DNA from 3 places in the Carnobacterium sp. CS13 genome. Region 2 is predicted to be linked to each of the others. Evidence: predicted binding sites of a transcription regulator. Region 2 holds the regulator's gene; each other region holds the start of a gene.
What was found. Region 2 encodes HrcA, which represses chaperone genes, less so after heat shock. Its sites were predicted from a motif close to TTAGCACTCNNNNNNNNNGAGTGCTAA; they were not measured.
Positions count from the first base shown of each region.

Region 1: a site for HrcA is predicted at 5,969-5,995, ahead of groES (co-chaperone GroES). Genes of this name have one in related genera too.
Region 3: a site for HrcA is predicted at 3,106-3,132, ahead of clpP (ATP-dependent Clp endopeptidase proteolytic subunit ClpP). Genes of this name have one in related genera too.

Region 1 covers NZ_CP067364.1:378,229-385,986, forward strand. Annotated here, with positions in the region: gene tsaD (tRNA (adenosine(37)-N6)-threonylcarbamoyltransferase complex transferase subunit TsaD) at 1-653, shown strand, start outside; gene JHE06_RS01830 (DNA alkylation repair protein) at 884-1,591, shown strand; gene abc-f (ribosomal protection-like ABC-F family protein) at 1,839-3,797, opposite strand; gene JHE06_RS01840 (redox-sensing transcriptional repressor Rex) at 4,113-4,775, shown strand; gene JHE06_RS01845 (YdiK family protein) at 4,790-4,996, opposite strand; gene JHE06_RS01850 (CPBP family intramembrane glutamic endopeptidase) at 5,031-5,684, opposite strand; gene groES (co-chaperone GroES) at 6,034-6,318, shown strand; gene groL (chaperonin GroEL) at 6,392-7,758, shown strand, end outside.
Region 2 covers NZ_CP067364.1:1,215,162-1,222,919, forward strand. Annotated here, with positions in the region: gene JHE06_RS05915 (argininosuccinate synthase) at 1-555, shown strand, start outside; gene argH (argininosuccinate lyase) at 576-1,964, shown strand; gene hrcA (heat-inducible transcriptional repressor HrcA) at 2,249-3,286, shown strand; gene grpE (nucleotide exchange factor GrpE) at 3,308-3,865, shown strand; gene dnaK (molecular chaperone DnaK) at 3,917-5,752, shown strand; gene dnaJ (molecular chaperone DnaJ) at 5,886-7,028, shown strand; gene lepA (translation elongation factor 4) at 7,178-7,758, shown strand, end outside.
Region 3 covers NZ_CP067364.1:443,642-451,399, reverse strand. Annotated here, with positions in the region: gene gap (type I glyceraldehyde-3-phosphate dehydrogenase) at 1-277, opposite strand, end outside; gene JHE06_RS02165 (sugar-binding transcriptional regulator) at 318-1,355, opposite strand; gene JHE06_RS02160 (DsbA family protein) at 1,748-2,290, opposite strand; gene clpP (ATP-dependent Clp endopeptidase proteolytic subunit ClpP) at 2,435-3,049, opposite strand; gene JHE06_RS02150 (tRNA dihydrouridine synthase) at 3,266-4,252, opposite strand; tRNA gene JHE06_RS02145 (tRNA-Arg) at 4,757-4,828, opposite strand; gene rpoN (RNA polymerase factor sigma-54) at 4,968-6,335, shown strand; gene whiA (DNA-binding protein WhiA) at 6,401-7,354, opposite strand; gene JHE06_RS02130 (gluconeogenesis factor YvcK family protein) at 7,413-7,758, opposite strand, start outside.

The sequences.
Region 1 (7,758 bases), 840 kb from region 2:
TGGTTTTCCCGTTATTGGCTTTAGTGGTCAGCGGAGGACATACTGAATTAGTGTATATGGAAGAAGATGGAAAATTTGAAATCATCGGCGAGACTCGAGACGATGCAGCCGGAGAAGCCTATGATAAAATTGGCCGGGTCTTAGGACTGCCTTATCCGGGCGGCAAACGCATTGATGAGATGGCACAAATCGGCAAAGATACGTATCATTTCCCGCGAGCAATGTTGAAAGATGATAATTATGATTTTAGTTTTAGTGGGTTAAAAAGTTCTTTTATCAACTTAGTCCACAATGCTAAACAAAAAGGCGAGGAACTAGATGCTGATAATTTAGCGGCTAGTTTTCAAGCAAGTGTTGTGGAAGTGCTCGTAACAAAAACAATCCGGGCCGCTAAGGAATTGGGAGTTAAGCAGCTAGTCTTAGCTGGCGGTGTCGCTGCAAATCAAGGCTTACGAAACGGATTATCAAAAGCGATGGCTCAAGAGTTGCCGGAAGTGGAGTTCTTGATCCCGCCTTTGGCACTGTGTGGAGACAATGCCGCCATGATTGGCGCTGCAGCCTATATAGAATACAACCAACAACAATTTGCAGATTATGATTTGAATGCACAACCAGGTTTAACCTTTGATAGTTATGAAGTCACATTGTCTTGATGATTAAAATAATATTGAAGCAAAAAAGATTAAGTTCAATTGGACTTAATCTTTTTTGGCTTTATCTAATACATTTTTTAACAGCAGTGTCTGCAATTCAACCAATTCAGAAAGCAAAATAGCAGTATAAAACTATGGTAAAATTGAAAAGTATAGAAGTTTAGAAAAGAGTATCAATAAGTTTCTTACAATTCAACAGGTATTAAGATTCAGGAAGGAAGTACAAAAAAATGGATTTTGAAACAGTTATGCAGGAGCTTGAAGCTTTGGGCAAGGAAAGAATGAAGAAAATGTACCTATCTAATGGAGCCCACGAGCCGCTTTTTGGTACGGCTACAGGCGCTATGAAACCCATCGCAAAGAAAATAAAAATAAACCAACCGTTAGCTGAAGAGCTTTATGCTACAGGGAATTATGATGCCATGTACTTTGCAGGTATTATTGCCGATCCAAAAGCCATGACAGAGTCGGACTTTGAGCGCTGGATTGATGCAGCCTATTTTTATATGCTGTCCGATTACGTGGTGGCCGTAACATTATCTGAGTCAGACCATGCACAAGATATTGCCGATAAATGGATTGCAAGCGGTCAAGCGCTGAAAATGTCAGCAGGCTGGAGTTGTTACTGTTGGCTTTTAGGAAACCGTCCAGACAATGAATTTTCTGAAAGTAAGATGTCTAATATGCTTGATATCGTGAAAAATACGATTCATGATTCGCCAGAGCGGACGAAAGCTGCTATGAATAATTTTCTATACACTGTGGGAGTATCATTTTCACCACTAAACGAAAAGGCTAGTGAGACTGCAGCAGAAGTAGGCATCGTAGAAGTCAAGCGGGAAAAGAAACAAAACAGTTTTCTAAACGCTTATGAAAGTATTCAAAAAGAGATGGATAAAGGAAAGTTAGGTTTCAAACGCAAATATGTAAGGTGTTAACATTAGCTTCGTATGAGAAGTTGAAGTTAGTGATTAGACGAAGCGGATAAGTGAGAGAAATTTTTTCGGAAACTTCATTCCCTTAAGAACTATGAATACGATTGACAAAGAATTATTTAACCTCAGTTGTTTGTAGAAAAAAGGACATAGCCTATTAGTCTTATAAAATAGGCTATGTCCTTTTAAATTTAGTTAATTGTTTTCAGTTTAGATCTTTTGAAGCAAGGTTTGCTTCAAAAGATGTCGATCAATCACTGAGCTCTTCTAATTCAATGCTTTTTTCTTCCCACTCTGCTAAAATACCGTCAAGCTGGGAGTGTAGAGCAGTTAATTCTTGATTGATTTCTTGTACTTTTACATGATCGCCAAACACTTCAGGTTCGGTCAACTGCAATTCAAAAGTTTCGATATTTTGTTCGATAGCGGACATGTCGGTTTCCAGTGTGTCGACTCGGCGTTTCAATTGTCGGACCAGTTTTTGGGCATCTTTATCGATTTCGCGTTTGTTTTTTCCGGTGGAGTTAGTGGGCTTGGATGGAATGCCTTTTTGTTCTAGCTCTTCTGCTTCAGCAAGTTGGCGGAGTTCTTCTTGCTGGGCTTTTTTCTCCAGATAATAGTCATAATCTCCCAGATAAAGGGTACTGCCTTCTGCCGATAATTCTACCACTGAAGTCGCTAACCGATTAATAAAGTAACGGTCATGCGAAACAAATAAAAGTGTGCCGTCGAAATCGATCAAAGCATTCTCTAACACTTCTTTGCTGTCAATATCTAAATGGTTGGTCGGCTCATCCAAAATCAAAAAATTATCGCGGTGCATAGACAGTTTAGCTAAAGCTAGACGAGCTTTTTCTCCACCGCTTAGACTAGTGACCGCTTTTTCAACATCTTCGCCTGTAAACAAAAAGCTGCCCAAAATGCTGCGGATATCTTTTTCAGGAGTTGTTGGGTGACTGTCCCATAATTCGCTTAAAACAGTTTTGTTGGAATTCAAATTAGCTTGTTCTTGATCGTAATACCCTAAATCAACATTAACCCCTAATTGCTCACTGCCTTGAATCAATGGCAACTGGCCAATCAAAGACTTTAATAAGGTCGATTTTCCGATCCCGTTCGGTCCGACTAAGGCAATTGAATCGTATTTGCGAACTTCTAAATCAATCGGAGCAGATAGGATTTGGCGTTCATACCCAATAGCTCCATCGGCTAAGGTCAACACCATATTGCCGCTTTCTTTTCCGGATTGAAAACGAAAATGAGCTGATTTTTCATCGCCTTGCGGTCGATCGATTCGCTCCATTTTCTCTAGTTGTTTCCGGCGGCTTTGTGCTCGTTTGGTTGTAGAAGCCCGAACCAAGTTGCGGTTAACAAAGTCTTCTAATTTAGCGATTTCTGTTTGCTGCTTTTCAAATTCTTTCCATTCGCGTTCTAATTGAGCTGCTTTTAAATCTAGGTACTTGGAGTAATTTCCTTTATAATGAGTGATTTTTTGACGGCTGATCTCGTAAACTTCGTTGACGACTTTGTCTAAAAAGTAACGGTCATGTGAAACGATCAATAATGCCCCGCGATACATTTGCAAATAGTTCTCTAACCAATCCAATGTTTCGATATCCAGGTGATTAGTCGGCTCATCCAAAATCAATAAATCTTTTTTTTCTAATAACAGTTTAGCTAGCGCTAAACGTGTTTTTTGGCCACCTGATAATTGATGGATCTTTTTTTGATAGTCTTCTTCGTAAAAACGGAAGCCATGCAAAACAGAACGGATCTCGGCTTCGTAACCGAATCCGTTAGCTGCTCGAAAGTCGTGTTGCAATTGATCGTAGCGTTCTAAGGTTTTTTGATAAGCTTCTTTATCGGCTAACAGTCCTGGGTCGCCCAATTGAACTTCAATGGCACGCATATTTTTCTCGATTTGGATCACAGGTTCGAAAACGACCAGCATTTCATCCCAAATGGTTTTCTCGGATTGCAAGCCGGTATTCTGTGCTAAATAACCAATCGTAATATTTTTACTCTTAACGATCTGTCCAGCATCAGGTTGTTCAATTTCTGCAATCATTTTTAATAAGGTCGATTTTCCGGCACCGTTTCGACCCACTAAAGCAACACGTGCATTTTCTTGGATTTCTAAGTAAATATTTTCAAACAACACATCTGCTCCAAAATAACGAGCTACATGTTGGACTTGTAGTAAAATCATGTCATTTCCTCATTTCATAGTTCTCTTTTATAGTTTAGCATAGAACGAAACATTCTGATATTATTCGAACAGATTTTTTTGGGTCAGAAACCCTTGATTCACAAGCGAAGTTTGTGAATGTTCACAAGCAGAAAAGTGCCTCTATCATTTTTTTGGAAAAAATAACGTCCTAAATACTAGTAATATCATAAAACTATGCTATAATTGCTTAGTTGAAACAAAAAATCGCTTGTGAAGTTTCGTTTAAATCGGAATAATTGTGAAAAAATATTTGATTAATTAACTGACTGAAAATAATAAAGTGGAGGAAAAGAAATGTCCAATTTAAAAGTACCAAAAGCAACGGCAAAAAGATTGCCGATTTATTACCGTTATTTGCGTTTTTTGCATGATGCAGGCAAAGAACGTGTTTCTTCGACTGAATTAAGTGCAGCAGTAAAAGTTGATAGTGCTACTATACGCCGTGACTTTTCTTATTTTGGAGCTTTAGGAAAAAGAGGTTATGGTTATGATGTTGAAGACTTGATGAATTTTTTCAGCAAAACATTGAAACAAGATCGTTTGACTAACGTAGCTTTAATTGGTGTAGGGAATTTAGGCCATGCTTTATTGAATTACAATTTTCACCAAAGCAATAATATGCGGATCAGCGCTGCCTTTGATATCAATAAAGAAATCGTTGGAACTATCCTAAGCGGAGTACCTGTTTATCCGATGAGCGAAATGGTTGAACAACTTCGCTTACAGCAAATCGAAGTGGTCATTTTAACGGTACCTACGGAAGTAGCCCAAGAAACCACAAATGATTTAGCAGAAGCAGGAGTTAAAGGTATCATGAACTTTACGCCTATCCGGATTTCTGTACCAAAGAGTATACGTGTTCAAAATGTTGACTTAACAAATGAATTACAAACGTTGATTTATTTCTTAGATCATTACAATACAGATAAAGATAAAGACAAGAAAGACGAAGAATAAAAAAAGCGGCAACCTTATTTAGGTTTGCCGCCTTTTTTTATCTTCAAATAAATTTCAAGAATTTTAGACCCTCGGATAAAATCATTGGTTGCGAAGATAACAAACAAAATTGGGAAAATACCCCAACCATCTGAGGATACGGAGTTGATGGTAAACCAAACAAAAAGAACAGCCATCAAGTAATTAAAAACAATTTGCATGATAAAATTTTTATTATTCATATAGTAAAAAAATTCCTTTCTCTATTAACAAGCCTTATAAGAATAAGTTGAGTAAAACCACTACTGTATTCATCAGTACATGTGCGATAATCGGAGTGGCGATGTTTTTAGTTTTTACGTACAGATAAGAGAACACAAAACCGATCGTTGAATAAAGCAGAATGTGACTGTCAAAATGCATGAAAGCAAACAGTAATGAGCTAATGACCGCTGCTCCAACTCCACCTGTGATATCATAGAAGAACCCAAAAATAACTTTTCGGAAAACAAATTCTTCCATAATCGGTGCCATAATAGAAACAATGATCAGGTATAGAGGGTATTTGTCGATGGACAATAAAATTTGTTGTGTGTTTTCTGAGCCCATGGGTAAGCCTAGTAAAAAAATTTCAATCAAGGTAGCCGCATATTGAGCAGCTAAGGCCATAAAAATACCCAGTATTCCCCAAAGAATAACGGTAGACCGTGGTGCTGAAGGACTCAATGTAATGCTGTTCCGGATATTCGATTTTCGGTTAAGCAGAAGCATAACGAAGGCGCCTGCAGTAAAAGAAAAAAGATTCCCATAAATCAAAGCTTCTGTTTGGTAACTTTGAGGAGCTAAGACAATGATCAAAACCGGTAAAAACTGTGCCAGAATGTAAACCAGCGTCATAACAATAGCGGTGTGACTTAGTGCTTTTTTCATATGTGTTTCCGAACCTTCTTTTTTAGAAGTAATGGTACTTCTTTATTTAATTTCTCGTTGAACCAAAAGCTTCATTATGCAAAGAAAAATGAAGCATAATCTTATTATAATGAAATAAGTTTCATTTTTCAGTATAACATAAGATGTTCAGCAATGTTTAACCTTTTGTATCCTTTTAAGCAGTACAAGCGAAGGATAAGAATCAAAAAAACAGTTTTTTCGGTTCTTATTTTCGTCAAAAGACTTGCAATTGAAAGCGAATTTGATTATGATAAAAGAGTGGTTTAGCACTCGGTATTAAAGAGTGCTAAATAGAGATGAATCAGATAAGAAAGATGGAGGGATTTACGTGTTAAAACCATTAGGAGAGCGTGTCATTATTGAAGTCGCCAAAGAAGAAGAGAAGACTGTCAGCGGGATTGTTTTACCAGGTTCAGCGCAAGAAAAACCCCAAACTGGATCGATCATTGCAGTCGGCGAAGGTCGCATACTGGAAAACGGTTCAAAAGTTGAATTGTCTGTCAAAGTTGGCGATACGGTATTGTTTGAAAAGTATACTGGGACAGAAGTCAAATATGAAGGCAAAGAATATCTTGTATTAAGAGAACAAGATATCGTTGCAATTGTTGAATAACAACTAAACAAATAAACGAATAAAAATAAAAGTTAACGAAGCAACACAAATCTATCGATGAGGTGAAGTAAAAATGGCAAAAGATATTAAATTTTCAGAAGACGCCCGTGCAGCAATGTTACGCGGAGTGGATATTTTAGCAGATACAGTCAAAGTTACATTAGGACCCAAAGGAAGAAACGTTGTTTTAGAAAAATCTTTCGGTTCTCCTTTGATCACCAATGATGGTGTAACGATCGCCAAAGAAATCGAATTAGAAGATCATTTTGAAAATATGGGAGCTAAACTAGTTGTTGAAGTAGCTTCAAAAACCAATGATATTGCTGGTGACGGTACTACAACAGCTACTGTTTTAACACAAGCCATCGTTCGTGAAGGATTAAAAAACGTAACTGCTGGAGCTAACCCGGTCGGTATTCGCCGTGGAATCGAATTGGCAACTAAAGTAGCCGTTGAAGAATTATTGAATATTTCTAAAAAAATCGAAACAAAAGAATCGATTGCACAAATTGCTGCTATTTCATCAGGCGATGAAGAAACAGGTCACTTGGTTGCAGATGCAATGGAAAAAGTTGGCAACGACGGTGTCATTACGATTGAAGAATCTAAAGGAATTGAAACAGAATTAGATGTTGTTGAAGGAATGCAATTTGATCGTGGTTACTTATCACAATACATGGTAACAGATAACGATAAGATGGAAGCCGTTCTAGAAAACCCGTATCTATTGATCACAGACAAAAAGATTTCGAATATCCAAGATGTTTTGCCTTTATTAGAACAAATCTTGCAACAAGGTCGCCCATTATTGATCATTGCAGATGATGTTGATGGAGAAGCACTGCCAACATTAGTTTTAAATAAGTTGCGTGGAACATTCAATGTTGTAGCCGTTAAAGCTCCTGGTTTTGGAGATCGTCGTAAAGCAATGTTGGAAGATATCGCTATTTTGACTGGCGGAACTGTTATTACAGAAGATTTAGGATTAGAATTGAAAGATACAAGTATTGCTGAATTAGGACATGCAGCTAAAGTAGTTGTGACAAAAGAATCGACAACTATCGTTGAAGGTGCTGGTTCTTCAGATAACATTATGCAACGTGTAGCGTTGTTGAAATCACAAGCTGCTGAAACAACTTCTGAATTTGACCGCGAAAAATTGCAGGAGCGTTTAGCAAAACTTTCTGGCGGAGTGGCTGTGATCAAAGTTGGTGCAGCTACTGAAACAGAATTGAAAGACCGCAAGCTTCGTATTGAAGATGCTTTGAATGCAGCACGTGCAGCTGTTGAAGAAGGAATTGTTTCCGGTGGAGGAACCGCCTTGATCAATGTTCAAGCCAAAGTTGCTGAAATCGTTGCTGAAGGCGATGTGGAAACTGGCGTGAAAATCGTTTTACGTGCTTTAGAAGAACCTATCCGTCAAATCGTTGCCAATGCTGG
Region 2 (7,758 bases):
CTAAATGGTAAACCATATTCGTTAGTAGAATTGATTGAATGTCTCAATAAAATAGCGGGAAAACATGGTATCGGAAGAATCGATCACATTGAAAACCGTTTAGTTGGAATCAAATCCCGCGAAGTTTATGAAGCACCAGGGGCTATTGTTCTGATGACGGCCCATAAAGCTTTGGAAGACCTGACTTTCGTAAAAGAAATTGGACATTTTAAGCCAGCCATTGAACAAAAATTAACCGAGATGATTTACAACGGTTTATGGTTTAATCCTTTAACAGATAGCTTGATTGCTTTCTTAAAATCTACACAACAGTACGTGAACGGTACCATTCGTTTGAAATTGTTTAAGGGCCATTCAATCGTGGAAGGAAGAAAGTCGCCTAATTCTTTATATGATGAAAATTTAGCTACTTATACTTCAGCTGACACATTTGATCAAGAAGCTTCGGTTGGTTTTATTAAATTATGGGGACTATCTACCAAAGTACATGCAGAAGTTCACAATTCAACCGCTCAGTTTGATGAAACATTAATAAAAGAAAAGAGTCTCTATTAAGCAATGTTAGGATGAATAGAATGAAAAAATTATGGAGTGGAAGATTTGAAGGTGAGAGCCAGGCATGGGTTGATGCTTTCGGAGCTTCAATCGCTGTCGACCAGCAATTAGCAGAAGAAGATTTAATTGGCAGTCTAGCTCATGTACAAATGCTAGCTAAAACCAATATACTATCAGCTGAAGAAGCAAATGAAATTATCCAAGGTTTAGAAAAATTACTCGAAGACAATAAAAAGGGATGTTTAGTATTTACTGCTGAAAACGAAGATATTCATTTGAATTTGGAAAAGTTGCTTCATGGTATTATCGGTCCAGTCGCAGGCAAACTGCATACGGCTCGTAGTAGAAATGACCAAGTTGCAACAGATATGCATTTGTACCTGAAAAAGGAAGTAATTGAAATCAATCAACGGATTCGTTTATTTATGGAAATTTTGATTAGCAAAGCTGAAGAAAACGTGGAAACTATCTTGCCAGGATATACTCATTTGCAACATGCGCAGCCCATTTCTTTTGCTCACCATCTATTGGCTTATTACAATATGTTTAAACGTGATTTTGAACGTAATCAAGATAGTTTGAAAAGAATCGACCTATCGCCATTGGGTGCTGCTGCTTTAGCTGGAACAACATTTCCCATCGATCGAGAATACACAAAAACGTTGCTCGGTTTCAAAGAAAGTTATACGAACAGCATAGACGCCGTTAGTGATCGGGATTTTATTTTAGAATTTTTGAGCAACAGCAGTCTTTTGATGATGCACCTATCACGTTTTTGTGAAGAAATCATTTTATGGACTAGTCACGAATACCAGTTTGTAACATTGACTGATGCTTTTTCAACAGGCAGCTCGATTATGCCTCAAAAGAAAAATCCAGATATGGCCGAATTGATTCGCGGAAAAACTGGACGTGTTTATGGAAACCTATTAGGTCTATTGACAACAATGAAAGGTTTGCCCTTAGCGTACAACAAAGATCTGCAAGAAGATAAAGAGGGTATGTTTGACACAGTTAAAACGGTTAAAGATTGTCTAACGGTATTTTCTGGGATGCTTGAGACGATGAAAGTTAACGAAGCAACGATGTATTCAGCTACGACTAAGGATTATTCAAATGCGACAGAATTAGCAGATTACCTAGCAAGCAAAGGGATTCCCTTTAGAAAAGCACATGAGATCGTAGGAAAGCTTGTACTGGAAGGCATCAAAAAAGGGATTTATCTGCAAGATATTTCCTTATCTGATTACCAAGCAGTTTCTGAATTAATCGAAGAAGATGTTTACACTGTACTAGATTCAAAAACTGCTGTAGAACGACGCAACTCTTTGGGTGGGACAGGCTTTGAACAAGTAAAAAAAGAACTAGCGAGTGCAAATAAAACATTAGTAGATATGAAAAAAGTATGATCGGTTTTTTCGTGAATCGATTAGCCGTTGATTTAAAAACAGGATTTTATTATCTGGTGAAAAATAAAAAAGAAGCCGCTTAGAATGAAGGTGTGATCGTATTCTATGCGGCTTCTTTTTGAGCTGATTTTGCTCAATAGAAGCCACTTGCCGTAAGTTTTGTTTAAAAAATAAATTTAAACAAAAAGTAGAGGATTATCGTTGACAAGTTAGTATATATTTGGTAAATTAATACTTGTGTTAGCACTCTTTAGTCCCAAGTGCTAAAAAAGAGGTGATGCAACATGTTAACAGAAAGACAAGTTCTAATACTGAAATCCATCATTCTTCTCTATACAAGCTATGGAAATCCAATTGGTTCTAAAACATTGATGAATGAAGCAGGAATGAAGTTCAGCTCTGCAACTATTCGTAATGAAATGGTTAGGTTAGAAGAGTTAGGTTTTATTGAAAAGACACATTCTTCATCTGGACGTATCCCTTCTATCAAAGGGTATCGGTTTTATGTAGATCATCTAGTACATCCAACTGAAATTCAGAAAAAAGATATTGTTACAATCAAACAATCTTTTAGCAATACCTTTCATCAGTTAGATGAAATCGTTGTACAATCTGCTGAAGTGCTTTCGCAATTGACAAGTTATACCGCTATTTCTTTAGGACCTGAATTAAAAGACAGCAAGCTAACAGGTTTTCGATTGGTTCCTTTAAATGAACATCGGGTGATGGTCATTTTGGTCACAGATAAAGGCCACGTAGAAAACCAAGTATTCTCTTTGCCGAAAACAATTCAACCGAGCGACTTGGAAAAAATGGTGAAAATCTTTAATGAACGATTAGTTGGTCATACATTAATGGAAGTATTTCAAAAACTGAAAACTGAAATGCCTATTTTAATTAACAAATATGCTAAATCAGCAGAAGGAATGCTAACCATTCTTGATGATGTTATTTTGCAAGCTGGACGTGATCAAATTCACGTAGGCGGCAGAATGAATATGCTTGATTATTCTATCGGTCTAGATGTAGAAAAATTTAAGTCGATTTATTCTTTGATGGAAGACCAGCACGATTTGGCTCATTTATTGACGCCTTACCATAGCGGAATTGAAGTACGAATCGGACAAGAATTGGATGACGAGTTATTTGACGAATTCAGTTTGATAACGGCAAGCTACAATGTCATGGGTTATGGGACGGGCTTGATTGCCCTATTAGGACCGACCAGCATGCCTTATTCAAAAATGATTAGTTTAGTGGATGTATTTAGAAATGAGCTTTCAAAAAAAATAGTAGATTACTATCGTTCGATGGAAGACTAATCAAGAAGGAGCTATGTATTTATGACTGAGAATCAAAAAGATCCGCTAACTGAAGAAGTGGTTGATGAAACAAATGAGAACAACGAACAACCACAAACGGAAGAAGCGGTTGAAGAAGAGGTTCAAGTGGACGAATTAACAGAAGCTAAAACGGCTTTGAGCGAGATGGAAGACCGTTATTTGCGTTTACAAGCTGAGCTAGCGAATATGCGCAAACGCAATCAAAAAGAAAAAGAAGATGCTGCAAAATATCGCTCTCAATCATTAGCAACAGAATTATTGCCAGTGATCGATAACCTGGAACGTGCATTGGCCATTGACGTGACTGATGAACAAGGGAAAAACTTGAAAAAAGGTTTAGAAATGGTGATGGATTCATTTAAAGTTGCTTTGGACAACGAAGGAATCAAAGTCATTGATCCATTGCATCAACCTTTTGATCCTAATTTCCATCAGGCAATACAAACAACGCCAGTGGAAGAGGGACAAGAAGCTGATACAGTTGTAAATGTTTTCCAAAAAGGTTATTCTTTAAATGAACGTATTTTACGTCCGGCAATGGTTATCGTTGCTCAATAAAGCAAGTGTTCTAAAAAATAAACTAAAAAAAAGTAAAAGAGGTAATTAATTATGAGTAAAATAATCGGTATTGACTTAGGTACAACAAACTCAGCAGTAGCAGTTTTAGAAGGCGGAGAAGCAAAAATCATTGCGAATCCTGAAGGAAACCGTACGACGCCATCTGTTGTTGCTTTTAAAAATGGTGAAATGCAAGTTGGGGAAGTTGCTAAACGTCAAGCAGTAACAAACCCTCACACAATCAGTTCAATTAAACGCCATATTGGTGAAGCTGGATATACAGTTGATGTTGAAGGCAAAAAACACACGCCACAAGAAATCTCAGCAACGATTTTACAATATCTAAAAGGATATGCTGAAAGTTATTTAGGAGAAAAAGTAGACAAAGCTGTTATTACAGTTCCAGCTTACTTTAATGATGCACAACGTCAAGCGACAAAAGATGCAGGTAAAATTGCTGGACTAGAAGTTGAACGAATCATTAACGAACCAACTGCTGCAGCTTTAGCTTATGGTTTAGACAAAACAGAAACAGAAGAAAAAGTTTTAGTATTTGACCTTGGCGGCGGAACATTTGACGTTTCTATTCTTGAATTAGGCGATGGTGTCTTTGATGTTCTTTCTACAGCTGGAGACAATCATTTAGGTGGAGATGATTTTGATGAAAAAATCATTGAATTCCTAGTAGCAGAATTTAAAAAAGAAAACGGCATTGACTTATCTAAAGATAAAATGGCTGTTCAACGTTTGAAAGATGCAGCAGAAAAAGCTAAAAAAGATTTATCTGGTGTAACATCTACTCAAATCAGTTTACCATTTATTACTGCTGGTGAAGCAGGACCATTGCACTTGGAAATCAACTTAACTCGCGCGAAATTTGAAGAGTTAACGTATGATTTAGTTGAACGTACTAAAAAACCTGTTCGTCAAGCTTTGAAAGATGCTGGTTTATCCGCTTCTGAAGTAGACGAAATTATCTTAGTTGGTGGATCTACACGTATCCCAGCAGTTGTAGAAGCTGTTCGTAAAGAAACTGGCAAAGAACCAAACAAATCAGTAAACCCAGATGAAGTTGTAGCGATGGGAGCTGCTATTCAAGCAGGAGTTCTTACTGGTGATGTAAAAGACATCGTCCTATTAGACGTAACTCCATTATCATTAGGAATCGAAACAATGGGTGGCGTATTTACTAAGTTGATCGACCGCAACACAACTATTCCGACAAGTAAATCACAAGTCTTCTCAACAGCTGCTGACAACCAACCAGCTGTAGATGTACACGTATTACAAGGTGAACGTCCAATGGCAGCGGACAACAAAACTTTAGGCCGCTTCCAATTAACAGATATTCCTGCAGCTCCTCGTGGCATTCCGCAAATTGAAGTATCGTTTGATATTGATAAAAACGGAATCGTTAATGTACGTGCAAAAGACTTAGGAACACAAAAAGAACAAACGATCACAATCAAATCTTCATCTGGTTTAACCGACGAAGAAATCGAACGTATGGTTAAAGACGCTGAAGCCAATGCTGAAGCTGACAAAACTCGTAAAGAAGAAGTTGAATTACGCAACGAAGTAGAACAACTATTGTTCCAAGTGGACAAAACTTTAGGAGAATTAGAAGGTAAAGTTGATGAAGCTGAAGTTAAAAAAGCTGAAGATGCTCGTGATGAGTTGAAAGCTGCTGTAGAAGCAGATGATTTAGAAACAATGAAAACAAAACGTGATGAATTGAATGAAATCGTTCAAGCATTGACTGTTAAGCTCTATGAACAAGCAGCACAAGCTCAAGCAGAAGCGAACCCTGAAGACGTACAAGCTGATCAAGGTGGAGACGATAATGTGGTTGATGCTGATTTTGAAGAAGTAGACGACAACAAATAATCAGTGAATAGGTGACGAAGTAAAAAGCCAAGGCAAAATGCTTTTGGCTTTTTCTTCTAGATATGCTATGCTCGTAAAGGTAAAATGAAGGGCAGTCTAGAGATAAACGTTATCATTGGAACGATGGAGGGAAATCATGGCAAAAAGAGATTATTATGAAATATTAGGCGTTTCAAAAAGCGCTACGGACGCTGAAATAAAAAAAGCCTACCGTAAACTTTCAAAACAATTCCATCCGGATATTAACAAAGAAGCTGATGCGGATGAAAAGTTTAAAGAAATCACTGAAGCTTATGAAGTGTTAAGCGATGCAAATAAACGTGCAGCTTATGATCAATATGGTCATGCAAGTACAGATCCTAACTTTGGTGCTGGATCAGGCGGCTTTGGTGGTGGTGGTTTCGGCGGTGGCGGCTTCGAAGATATATTTGAATCTTTCTTCGGTGGCGGCGGCCGTTCGTATAATCCGAATGCTCCACGTCAAGGTGAAGATTTGCAATATCGAATGGATTTAGAATTTGAAGAAGCTATCTTTGGAAAAGAAACAACGATTCAATACAATCGCGAATCTGAATGTGCTACTTGTCATGGAGACGGTGCAAAACCAGGAACTCATCCTGTTACTTGTTCGAAATGTCATGGTTCAGGAACTCTTAATGTGGAACGGAATACTCCGCTTGGCCGTGTAATGACACGTCAAACATGTGATGTGTGTCACGGTACTGGTAAAGAGATCAAAGAGAAATGCCCAACTTGTCATGGTTCAGGACATGTAAAAGATAGACACTCTGTTAAAGTAACCGTACCTGCAGGTGTAGAAGATGGAAATCAAATGCGTTTGAATGGACAAGGTGAAGCTGGGGTAAATGGCGGTCCTTATGGAGATTTATATGTCGTTTTCCATGTTAAACCGAGTGATTTATACGATCGGGAAGGTTCAGAAATTTATTACGAATTACCAATCAGTTTCATCCAAGCAGCTTTAGGCGATGAAGTAGAAGTACCGACCGTTCACGGAAAAGTTAAACTGAAAGTTCCAGCTGGAACACAAACAGGAACAAATTTCCGTTTAAGAGGGAAAGGCGCACCGCGTCTTAGAGGAACTGGCAATGGAGATCAACACGTTACAATTAAATTGATCACTCCAAAAGATTTATCCAGCAAACAAGTCGACATTCTGCGCGAATTTGCAAAAGCTAGCGGCATCGAGGTAACCGAACAAGAGGAAAGTCTTTTCGGAAAAGTAAAAGATGCTTTTAAAAAAGACAGAAAATAAACCGACTAAAGAAAAACCTAGGCAAAATGCTTAGGTTTTTCTTTTAGGAATAAGACTAACCTTTGTAAAACATTGTAATTCAGTGGTTTCACTGTTATAATTTGTAATGACACTTTTTGGAATAAAACATGAAAGTAGGCATTAATTGAATGAATAAAAATGATTTAATTGAACGTCAAAAACGAATTCGGAACTTTTCGATTATCGCCCATATCGATCATGGGAAATCGACTTTAGCTGACCGGATTTTACAAATGACCCGCACAGTTGCCGATCGAGACATGCACGAGCAACTATTGGATTCCATGGACTTAGAACGTGAGCGTGGAATTACTATCAAATTGAATACGGTAGAACTGAACTATACGGCAAAAAATGGCGAAGACTATACCTTCCATTTAATTGATACACCTGGACACGTCGATTTTACTTATGAAGTTTCACGAAGCTTAGCAGCTTGCGAAGGGGCAATTTTAGTAGTCGATGCTGCTCAAGGAATTGAAGCACAAACGTTAGCGAACGTTTATTTAGCTTTAGACAATGATTTAGAAATCCTTCCAGTCATCAATAAAATTGATTTACCAGCAGCGGATCCTGAACGGGTTCGTGCAGAAGTAGAAGATGTTATTGGAATCGATGCTAGCGAAGCAGTCTTAGCGAGCGCTAAAATCGGATTAGGAGTAGAAGACATTTTAGAACAAATTGTTGAAAAAGTTCCTGCGCCTGATGG
Region 3 (7,758 bases), 770 kb from region 2:
CGATTTCTACGCCAAGCTCTCCCCATGGAAGTTCTTCTGGGTTACGGTTGCTTAAGATTTTTACGTCTTTGCCGTTAACTGTGAATGCATCGTCTTTAACTTCTACTTCTCCGTTGAAACGTCCTTGAGTTGTATCGTATTTCAACAAGTGAGCTAACATGTTAGCATCTGTTAAGTCGTTGATTGCTACTACTTCAATACCTTCTACTTCTTGGATACGGCGGAAAGCAAGACGTCCAATACGTCCAAAACCATTAATACCTACTTTAACTGTCATAAATAAATTTCCTCCTTTAGGAATCGTGAAAATTTTTATTTTAAAGGGTTATCCCTTTTAAAATCTGATTGGCGGCACCTTCATCTGTGATCAACCACGTCTGAGCAGGTGCTTTTTTCATATAAGCTTCAATTGCGTTGGCCTTAGATCGTCCACCGGCAATCGCGATCACACTTGAAACGTGCGAAAGATCTTTTGACTGCATGCCAATACGAGGAATTTTATAAACTACTTCTCCCGCTTGGTTGTAGAACTCTCCAAAAGCTTCTCCAACTGCTGCTTTTTCTTTAATCAGAGCTAGAGCTTCTTGGCTCATCCCTCTGCGTTCTGCCATGTGCATGGCATCTCCGATACCATAAAGCACACAATTAGCACGTTCGACCAGATCCAATGTTTTTTTGATCTCTGGTTCTTGCAATAGCGGTTTGTATGTTTCTTCGCTCACCTGTTCCGGTACATAAAGAACACGATTTGCGCCTCCCGCTTTTTTAGCCATTTGGGCGCTGACAGCATTCGCTTGAATGTTGACCGATTCGCCCAGACCGCCTCTGGCTGGCACAAATATTAGTTCGCGATGATAAGAAAGACTCTCATTCATATGGTTAGCAACTTCAGCCATAGTTGTACCGCCCATGACTGCTATGATGTTGTCCCCTTCAGGTAGCAAGAATTTCAATGAATCCATTGTTGCTCGTCCTAGTTCTTCTTGAACCTTGGCTTGCTCATCTACGTCTCCTGAGACGATGATGCAATGTTCTATTTGAAAATAAATAGCTAATTGATTTTCTTTTTCTCGCATCCCTAATAGTTGCCCCATCATTTGGTCCAGTTCCCGGTATACTAATTCACCGTTCGCGGTTAGCTGCATACCCAGCTTGGATGTTTGAATCAAGTTTTGCTTTTTTAAAGCATCTACTTCCGTTCTCAATACACGCTCAGTAATATTCAGTTTACCGGCCAACACTCTGCGGCCCACTGGACCTGCTAAATAAATGTTGCGTAAAATTTGATATCGTTCTCTCAGCGTGTCCATGATATCCGGTGCTACTTTTTCGATAATAGACAATACATCTTGCATGAGCAACCTCTTCCTAGCTGGACGTTTAACGACCACGTAAGTCGTTTAGCGACCCTTACTACCTAAAAAAACAAGAGATCTAAGCAAAACAAGACATTCAGTTAACTGTATGTTTTATTCTTGTTATCCTTAACAGCATGTAAAAACATCCTGCATTCATCTCTTACATCCTCTATTTTACCATCTCACAATCTAACTTTCAACTATAAAGGTTAAATCCTTATGAAACATCCGATTTTTTCTATATATGACGTTTTTTTGTCTTTTTAGAGTTAATTTAGCTCTTAAAAGCTGAAAACAGCGAAAGTTTATCTTTTACTTCCGCTGTTCGTTCCTATTTCTGAACAAAAAATACATAGCCAGTTTCTTTTCTGATTATTATTTTTTACTTTTTATTTGGTTGTTTCGTTTAAAGCTGTTTCAATTAAATCAGTCAATTCATCTGATGTGATGTGTTCATCAAAAATAGCTTCTCCGATAAAAACAGAAGGAACAAGCACAACATTAGCCCGGCCAGCTTCTTCAATGATGCCGTTGATTTCTTCTGTATTGGGTTGATGTGTCAATCCCCGTTTCTCTTCTACATATGCGGCAACTTCTTTTAATTCTTCTAGATCGCCCCATTCATCTTGCTTGTCATAGAAATAATCCATTTCTTCCAAAGCTTTCTCTGGATTCGAATAATCCAAATAATGATGAACAACGTTTCCCTTTGCCAAGCTTGGTTTTTCTTTATCAAAGTGCTTAATGATCCGTTGGACTTTTCCAGCTGCTACATAATATGCTAGAACATCTTTTGAATCTTCATACCATTTTTTACAGAATGGACAACGTAAATTAATAAATTCAATAACTTTTACTGGTGCATCAGGATTTCCAATTTTAAATCCATAAGTGGTGCCCACTTCGCTTGCTATGATATTGCTGATATCCATCAAAACTTCCCCCTTACCATTTGTAACCAATAGTATACATGTAAAACCCATGAAATGTTATTTTCCTGTTTGCTCTTTTTTTGGTTCTATCATTTTTCATCTAATAAAAAAAGCCAAAAGCCCTAAGGCTTCCGGCTTTCATTTTTATTGTTTTAATTCTGCGCTATTTTCCATAATTTCATCGATCAAACCATACGCTTTTGCATCTTCTGCAGACATGAAGTTATCACGATCCGTATCGCGTTCAATCACTTCAATTGGTTGTCCGGTGCGTTCAGATAAAATTTTGTTTAGGCGTTCACGCGTTTTTAAAATATGACGAGCAGCGATTTCGATTTCAGTCGCTTGTCCTTGTGCTCCTCCAAGAGGTTGGTGAATCATAATTTCAGCATTTGGCAAAGCAAACCGTTTGCCTTTTGCACCAGCAGTCAACAAGAAACTTCCCATTGAAGCAGCCATTCCCATTGCAATGGTTTGAACATCTGCTTTAATGAAGTTCATGGTGTCAAAAATCGCTAGTCCTGCTGTTACGCTTCCACCTGGTGAGTTAACGTAAATAAAAATATCTTTTTCAGAATCTTGAGCATCCAAGAATAATAATTGAGCGATAACAGAGTTTGCTACATTATCATCGATTTGGCCACTCAGCATAATGATGCGGTCTTTCAATAAACGAGAATAAATATCATAAGCACGTTCGCCTCTCGGGGATTGTTCAATTACTGTAGGTACTAAATTCATATGTTGTTTCCTCCTCAAATCTTTACTTCTTTTTTATTGTAACATAAACTTTTTAAATCTTACTATGTTATAGTTTACCCCTTTGGTCAACAAAGGTCAAATAGTTTGTTTCATTTTTAAAAATAAAAAAACGATTAGATTTTTCATCTAATCGTCACAAGAATGTCCCTTGAGGACTTTAATTCCAATAGTCCATTTTCGGTTGAGTGCTTTAAACGACTGGAGAATTTTCTGCTATTTCCCTACAATATCCTTATTTTTTTCTTCAAAAGCATCTAGTAAGGCCCGCGCTTCATTTGTTGTTTCTGTTTCCATTAACTGCACTCTTAAATCACTCGCTCCGCGAATACCGCGCACATATATCTTAAAAAAGCGACGAAGAGGTCTAAACGAACGTGGTTCTTCTTCCTTAGCAGAATAATGATCAAAAAGATCCAAATGCAATCTGAATAAGTCCAGCAATTCTTTGCTGCTATGTTCTTTCGGCTCTTTTTCAAATGCATAAGGGTTGTGAAAAACACCTCTTCCGATCATAACTCCATCCACACCATATTCCTCAACTAGTTTCAAACCTGTTTCACGATCTGGAATGTCTCCATTAATCGTCAAAAGGGTCTGCGGTGCAATCTCGTCACGCAATTTTTTGATCTCTGAAATCAGTTCCCAATGAGCATTCCCTTTACTCATTTCTTTTCGTGTGCGCAAATGGATAGAAAGATTAGCAATATCTTGTTCCAAAACATGTGTCAGCCAATCGCGCCATTCATCGATGTTTGTATATCCAAGCCGAGTCTTGACACTTACCGGCAATCCTCCTGCTTTTGCTGCTTGGATTAAATCTGCAGCAACTTGGGAACGGCGGATAAGGCCGCTGCCTTTCCCTTTTCCTGCTACATTGGGGACTGGACAACCCATATTGATATCGATTCCGCTGAAACCTTCTTCGGCCATGCCGATACTCATTTTCCGGAAGTATTCGGGTTCATCTCCCCATATATGAGCGACCATGGGCTGTTCATCTTCCGTAAACGTTAACCGTCCACGAACACTATTACGTCCTTCGGGATGACAATAGCTAACGGTATTTGTAAACTCTGTAAAAAACACATCCGGTCTGCCAGCTTCACTCACTACATGCCGAAACACAACATCCGTCACATCTTCCATTGGTGCCAATATAAAAAACGGCCGCGGCAAATCTTGCCAAAAATTCTCTTTCATCTTCAATAACCGATCCTTCCGTAACGGGATACCAGGTCATACCTTCATCCCAAATTAAAACCGCATAAACTGTTTAACATCTCAATGGTAATTTTTCAACATCTGGAATTATACCTCTATTTGTGAAATCAGTCCACTTCGGTTTATCTAGTTGCTCTACCTTTTATTTCCGCTTCTTTCAAGACTTGTCTTAATAAAAAATGCTTGGTCAAATCGTGTTGACAACTCTTAAGCGAAAAATGGGTTGTCAGAGAGAACCTTCCTATCTAACAACGTGCCCTCCTCTTTAAAGACGATAATAAGATAGTGCTAGTCTATAAGAGGCAATCTTTTCACTTACCAAGACCACTATGATAGAACTTAATAAAAAAGATCCGAAAATCGTAAGTATTTTTACGAAATCCGGGTCTGAACCGTGCCTGTTTAGTTTAGTTAGCGGCTGGTTTTTCTAAAGCCTTTCAAACCATCCGACAAATTTAATCGGACGTAACAGAACGTGCTATATGCCCCCTGAGGGAATCGAACCCCCATTTCAAGAATCGGAATCTTACGTGATATCCATTACACTAAGGGGACTTCTTAAAATTACCAACTATTACAGTGTATCTGATAACTGGTAAAAAAACAAGGCATTTTTACGGGTCATAAGATTCGACTAGCCCTTTATGTTATAATAAAGTCAGAAAAAAAAGGTTTTTAACAAGGAGGTCACCGCATGAATTTCGAACAATCCTTTACACAGCAACAAAACCAAGTTCAAAAAATGGCTATGACTCAACAACTCCAACAATCCATTCAAATGCTGCAATACAATCAAGAAGATTTATTAACTTTTTTAAACCAGAAAGCTTTGGGAAATCCTTTAATTGAAATTACTTCTCCACAAGAGCGCCCAGCTGAGAAATTGTCAGCTGCTGATTATGCGAGTACGATACCCCATAACCGAGACGATGAAGAATTAAACTTTATGAATCAAATTCCGGATACTTATTTATCTTTATTCGAATACCTGACTGAACAAATCCATTTAACGATGAGAGAAACTTATCTAAGAGAATTGGTGTTGTGGTTAACAGAATACTTAGATACCAATGGTTACTTGACGATTTCATTAGAAGAAGCTGCTCAGTTAACGCAAGCACAAGAATTGCAGCTCTTAGACGCCTTGACTTTGCTTCAACAATTGGAGCCAGCAGGCGTAGGCGCCAGAAACTTACAGGAATGTTTGCTGCTTCAAATAGAGCGTGATGAAACAGCTCCTAATATGGCTTACCTCCTCCTTGAAGAAGAATTTGAACTCTTCGCCACTCGTAAATGGAAGGAGATCACTCGTAAACTGGACATCTCATTAAATGAAATTCAAATCATCTCAGATTTTGTTCAAACCTTGTCGCCTTATCCAGGCGCTTTGTTCAATGGTGAAACTGAACAGTACCTTAAACCGGATTTATTTGTCAAAATCGAATCCGATGATTTAAAAGTTATCTCTATTAAGACAGGTTTGCCCGTTATTTCTTTTCAAAAAGATTACTACCACGATATGATGCAAGTAAAAGACCAAGACGTCACTAAGTTTATGAAAGACAAGTACGCTGAATATGAATGGCTCAAACGCAGTCTAGTACAGCGCGGAGACACGATTTTGCGAGTCGGAACGGCCATTGTCGAAAAACAAAAGAGCTTTTTCTTGATGCCGGAACACCCGATTCAGCCTCTGACTTTAAAAGATATCGCATTAGAATTGGATATTCACGAATCAACTGTCAGTCGATCGGTCAATGGAAAATATTTAGAAACGACTTTCGGCGTCTTTGAATTAAAGCACTTTTTTACAAATGCTTTAAATCTAACAAAAACAAATCAATCGCCGACAACTGAAGATCCAGCAACGGTTTCTGCTGAACAAGTCAAGCAAAAACTGACTGAGCTGATTGAAACAGAAAATAAACAAAAACCACTATCCGATCAAAAGCTAGTGGACCTTTTAACAGCAGAAGGTGTTGAGATTTCTCGAAGAACCATCGCTAAATACCGCGATGCTCTATTTATCCCACCCTCTTCTAAACGCAAACGATTCGAATAAATCGAGCAAAAAAACGCCAGATACTTTTAAAAGTGTCTGGCGTTTTTCATATGCTTTTAAATGAATTACTTTTGATTGGCGGTCATTGCATTCTGAGTACGCAATTTTTCAGCGATTTCATTTATTTTCCGCAGTCGATGATTGATACCCGATTTGCTGATTTGTCCGCTAGGAATCATTTCCCCTAATTCTTTCAAGGTAACTTCTGGTGATTTTAACCGAATCAAAGCAATTTCTTGTAACTTATCCGGCAATTTATCTAAACCCATCGTTTCTTCGATGTATTGAATACTCTCAATTTGTTTACCGGCTGCATCAATTGTTTTATTTAGATTTGCATTTTCACAGTTCACTAGGCGATTGACTGAATTGCGCATATCTCGGACGATCCGAACATCTTCAAATTTCAGCATACCGCTTGTGGCGCCTGTCAAAGCTAAAAAGTCAGCGATTTTTTCGCCCTCTTTCAAATAAGTAATGTACCCGTTGCGCCTCTCTAACGTTCGTGCATTCATTTCAAAATAATTCATCATTTGGCAAATATCGTCATTGTGTTCCGCATAGTTAGAATAAATTTCTAAATGGTAACGGCTGGTTTCAGGATTGTTGACTGACCCGCCTGCTAAAAAAGCTCCTCTTAAATACGAACGCATTTTTTGCGAACTCATCATAATTTCTTCTGGAACATGACTATGCAACGTCATGCCATCCATAATGGAAAGATCAGATAAAACTTTTTGTGTGCCTTTCTTTAACCGCACGATATAGACATTGTTTTTTTTCAACTTCATTTTCCGACGCACTAATAATTCACTTTCAACGTCAAAATGATCTTTCAATAGTACATAGATCCTTCTCGCAATAGCTGCGTTTTCTGTTTGCACGTTAAGAACAAACTTTTTATTAACTAAGTTGACTGTGCCATTCATTCGAATCAACGCTGCTAGTTCTGCCCGCGCATGTTCCCGGTGTACTTCTAATTGAGTCAATTCTTTTTTTACTTCTGAAGCATAAGACAACTTTACCGCCCCCCTTCTTCCCTTTGATCACCCTAGGTTCCCTCCGAGTCAAATAATCTTAAATTTTTGCAAAACGAACTCGGTTGCTTTCGTAAGCCAACTTGAAGAGCTCTTCTACAACTTTATCTCCATTATGAAAGACTCCTTCGTCTCTCAATTTGAGGAAGCCATTCGAGATAACACGAGGTACTTCTTCACTTAACCCCTTAAAATCATGAGCTACTTGTACTAAGTATTCATCGTACCGTTCGCGGTTCATGTAGTCTTCCGGTACGTGCTCCGTATTGACAAGTACCGTATCAATGAATTTTTTTTCTAAGTGTTTGTGTAAAACGGATACGTGATCAGCATCACTAAAGTTTTCAGTTTCGCCCAGTTGAGTCATGATATTACAAATATAAACC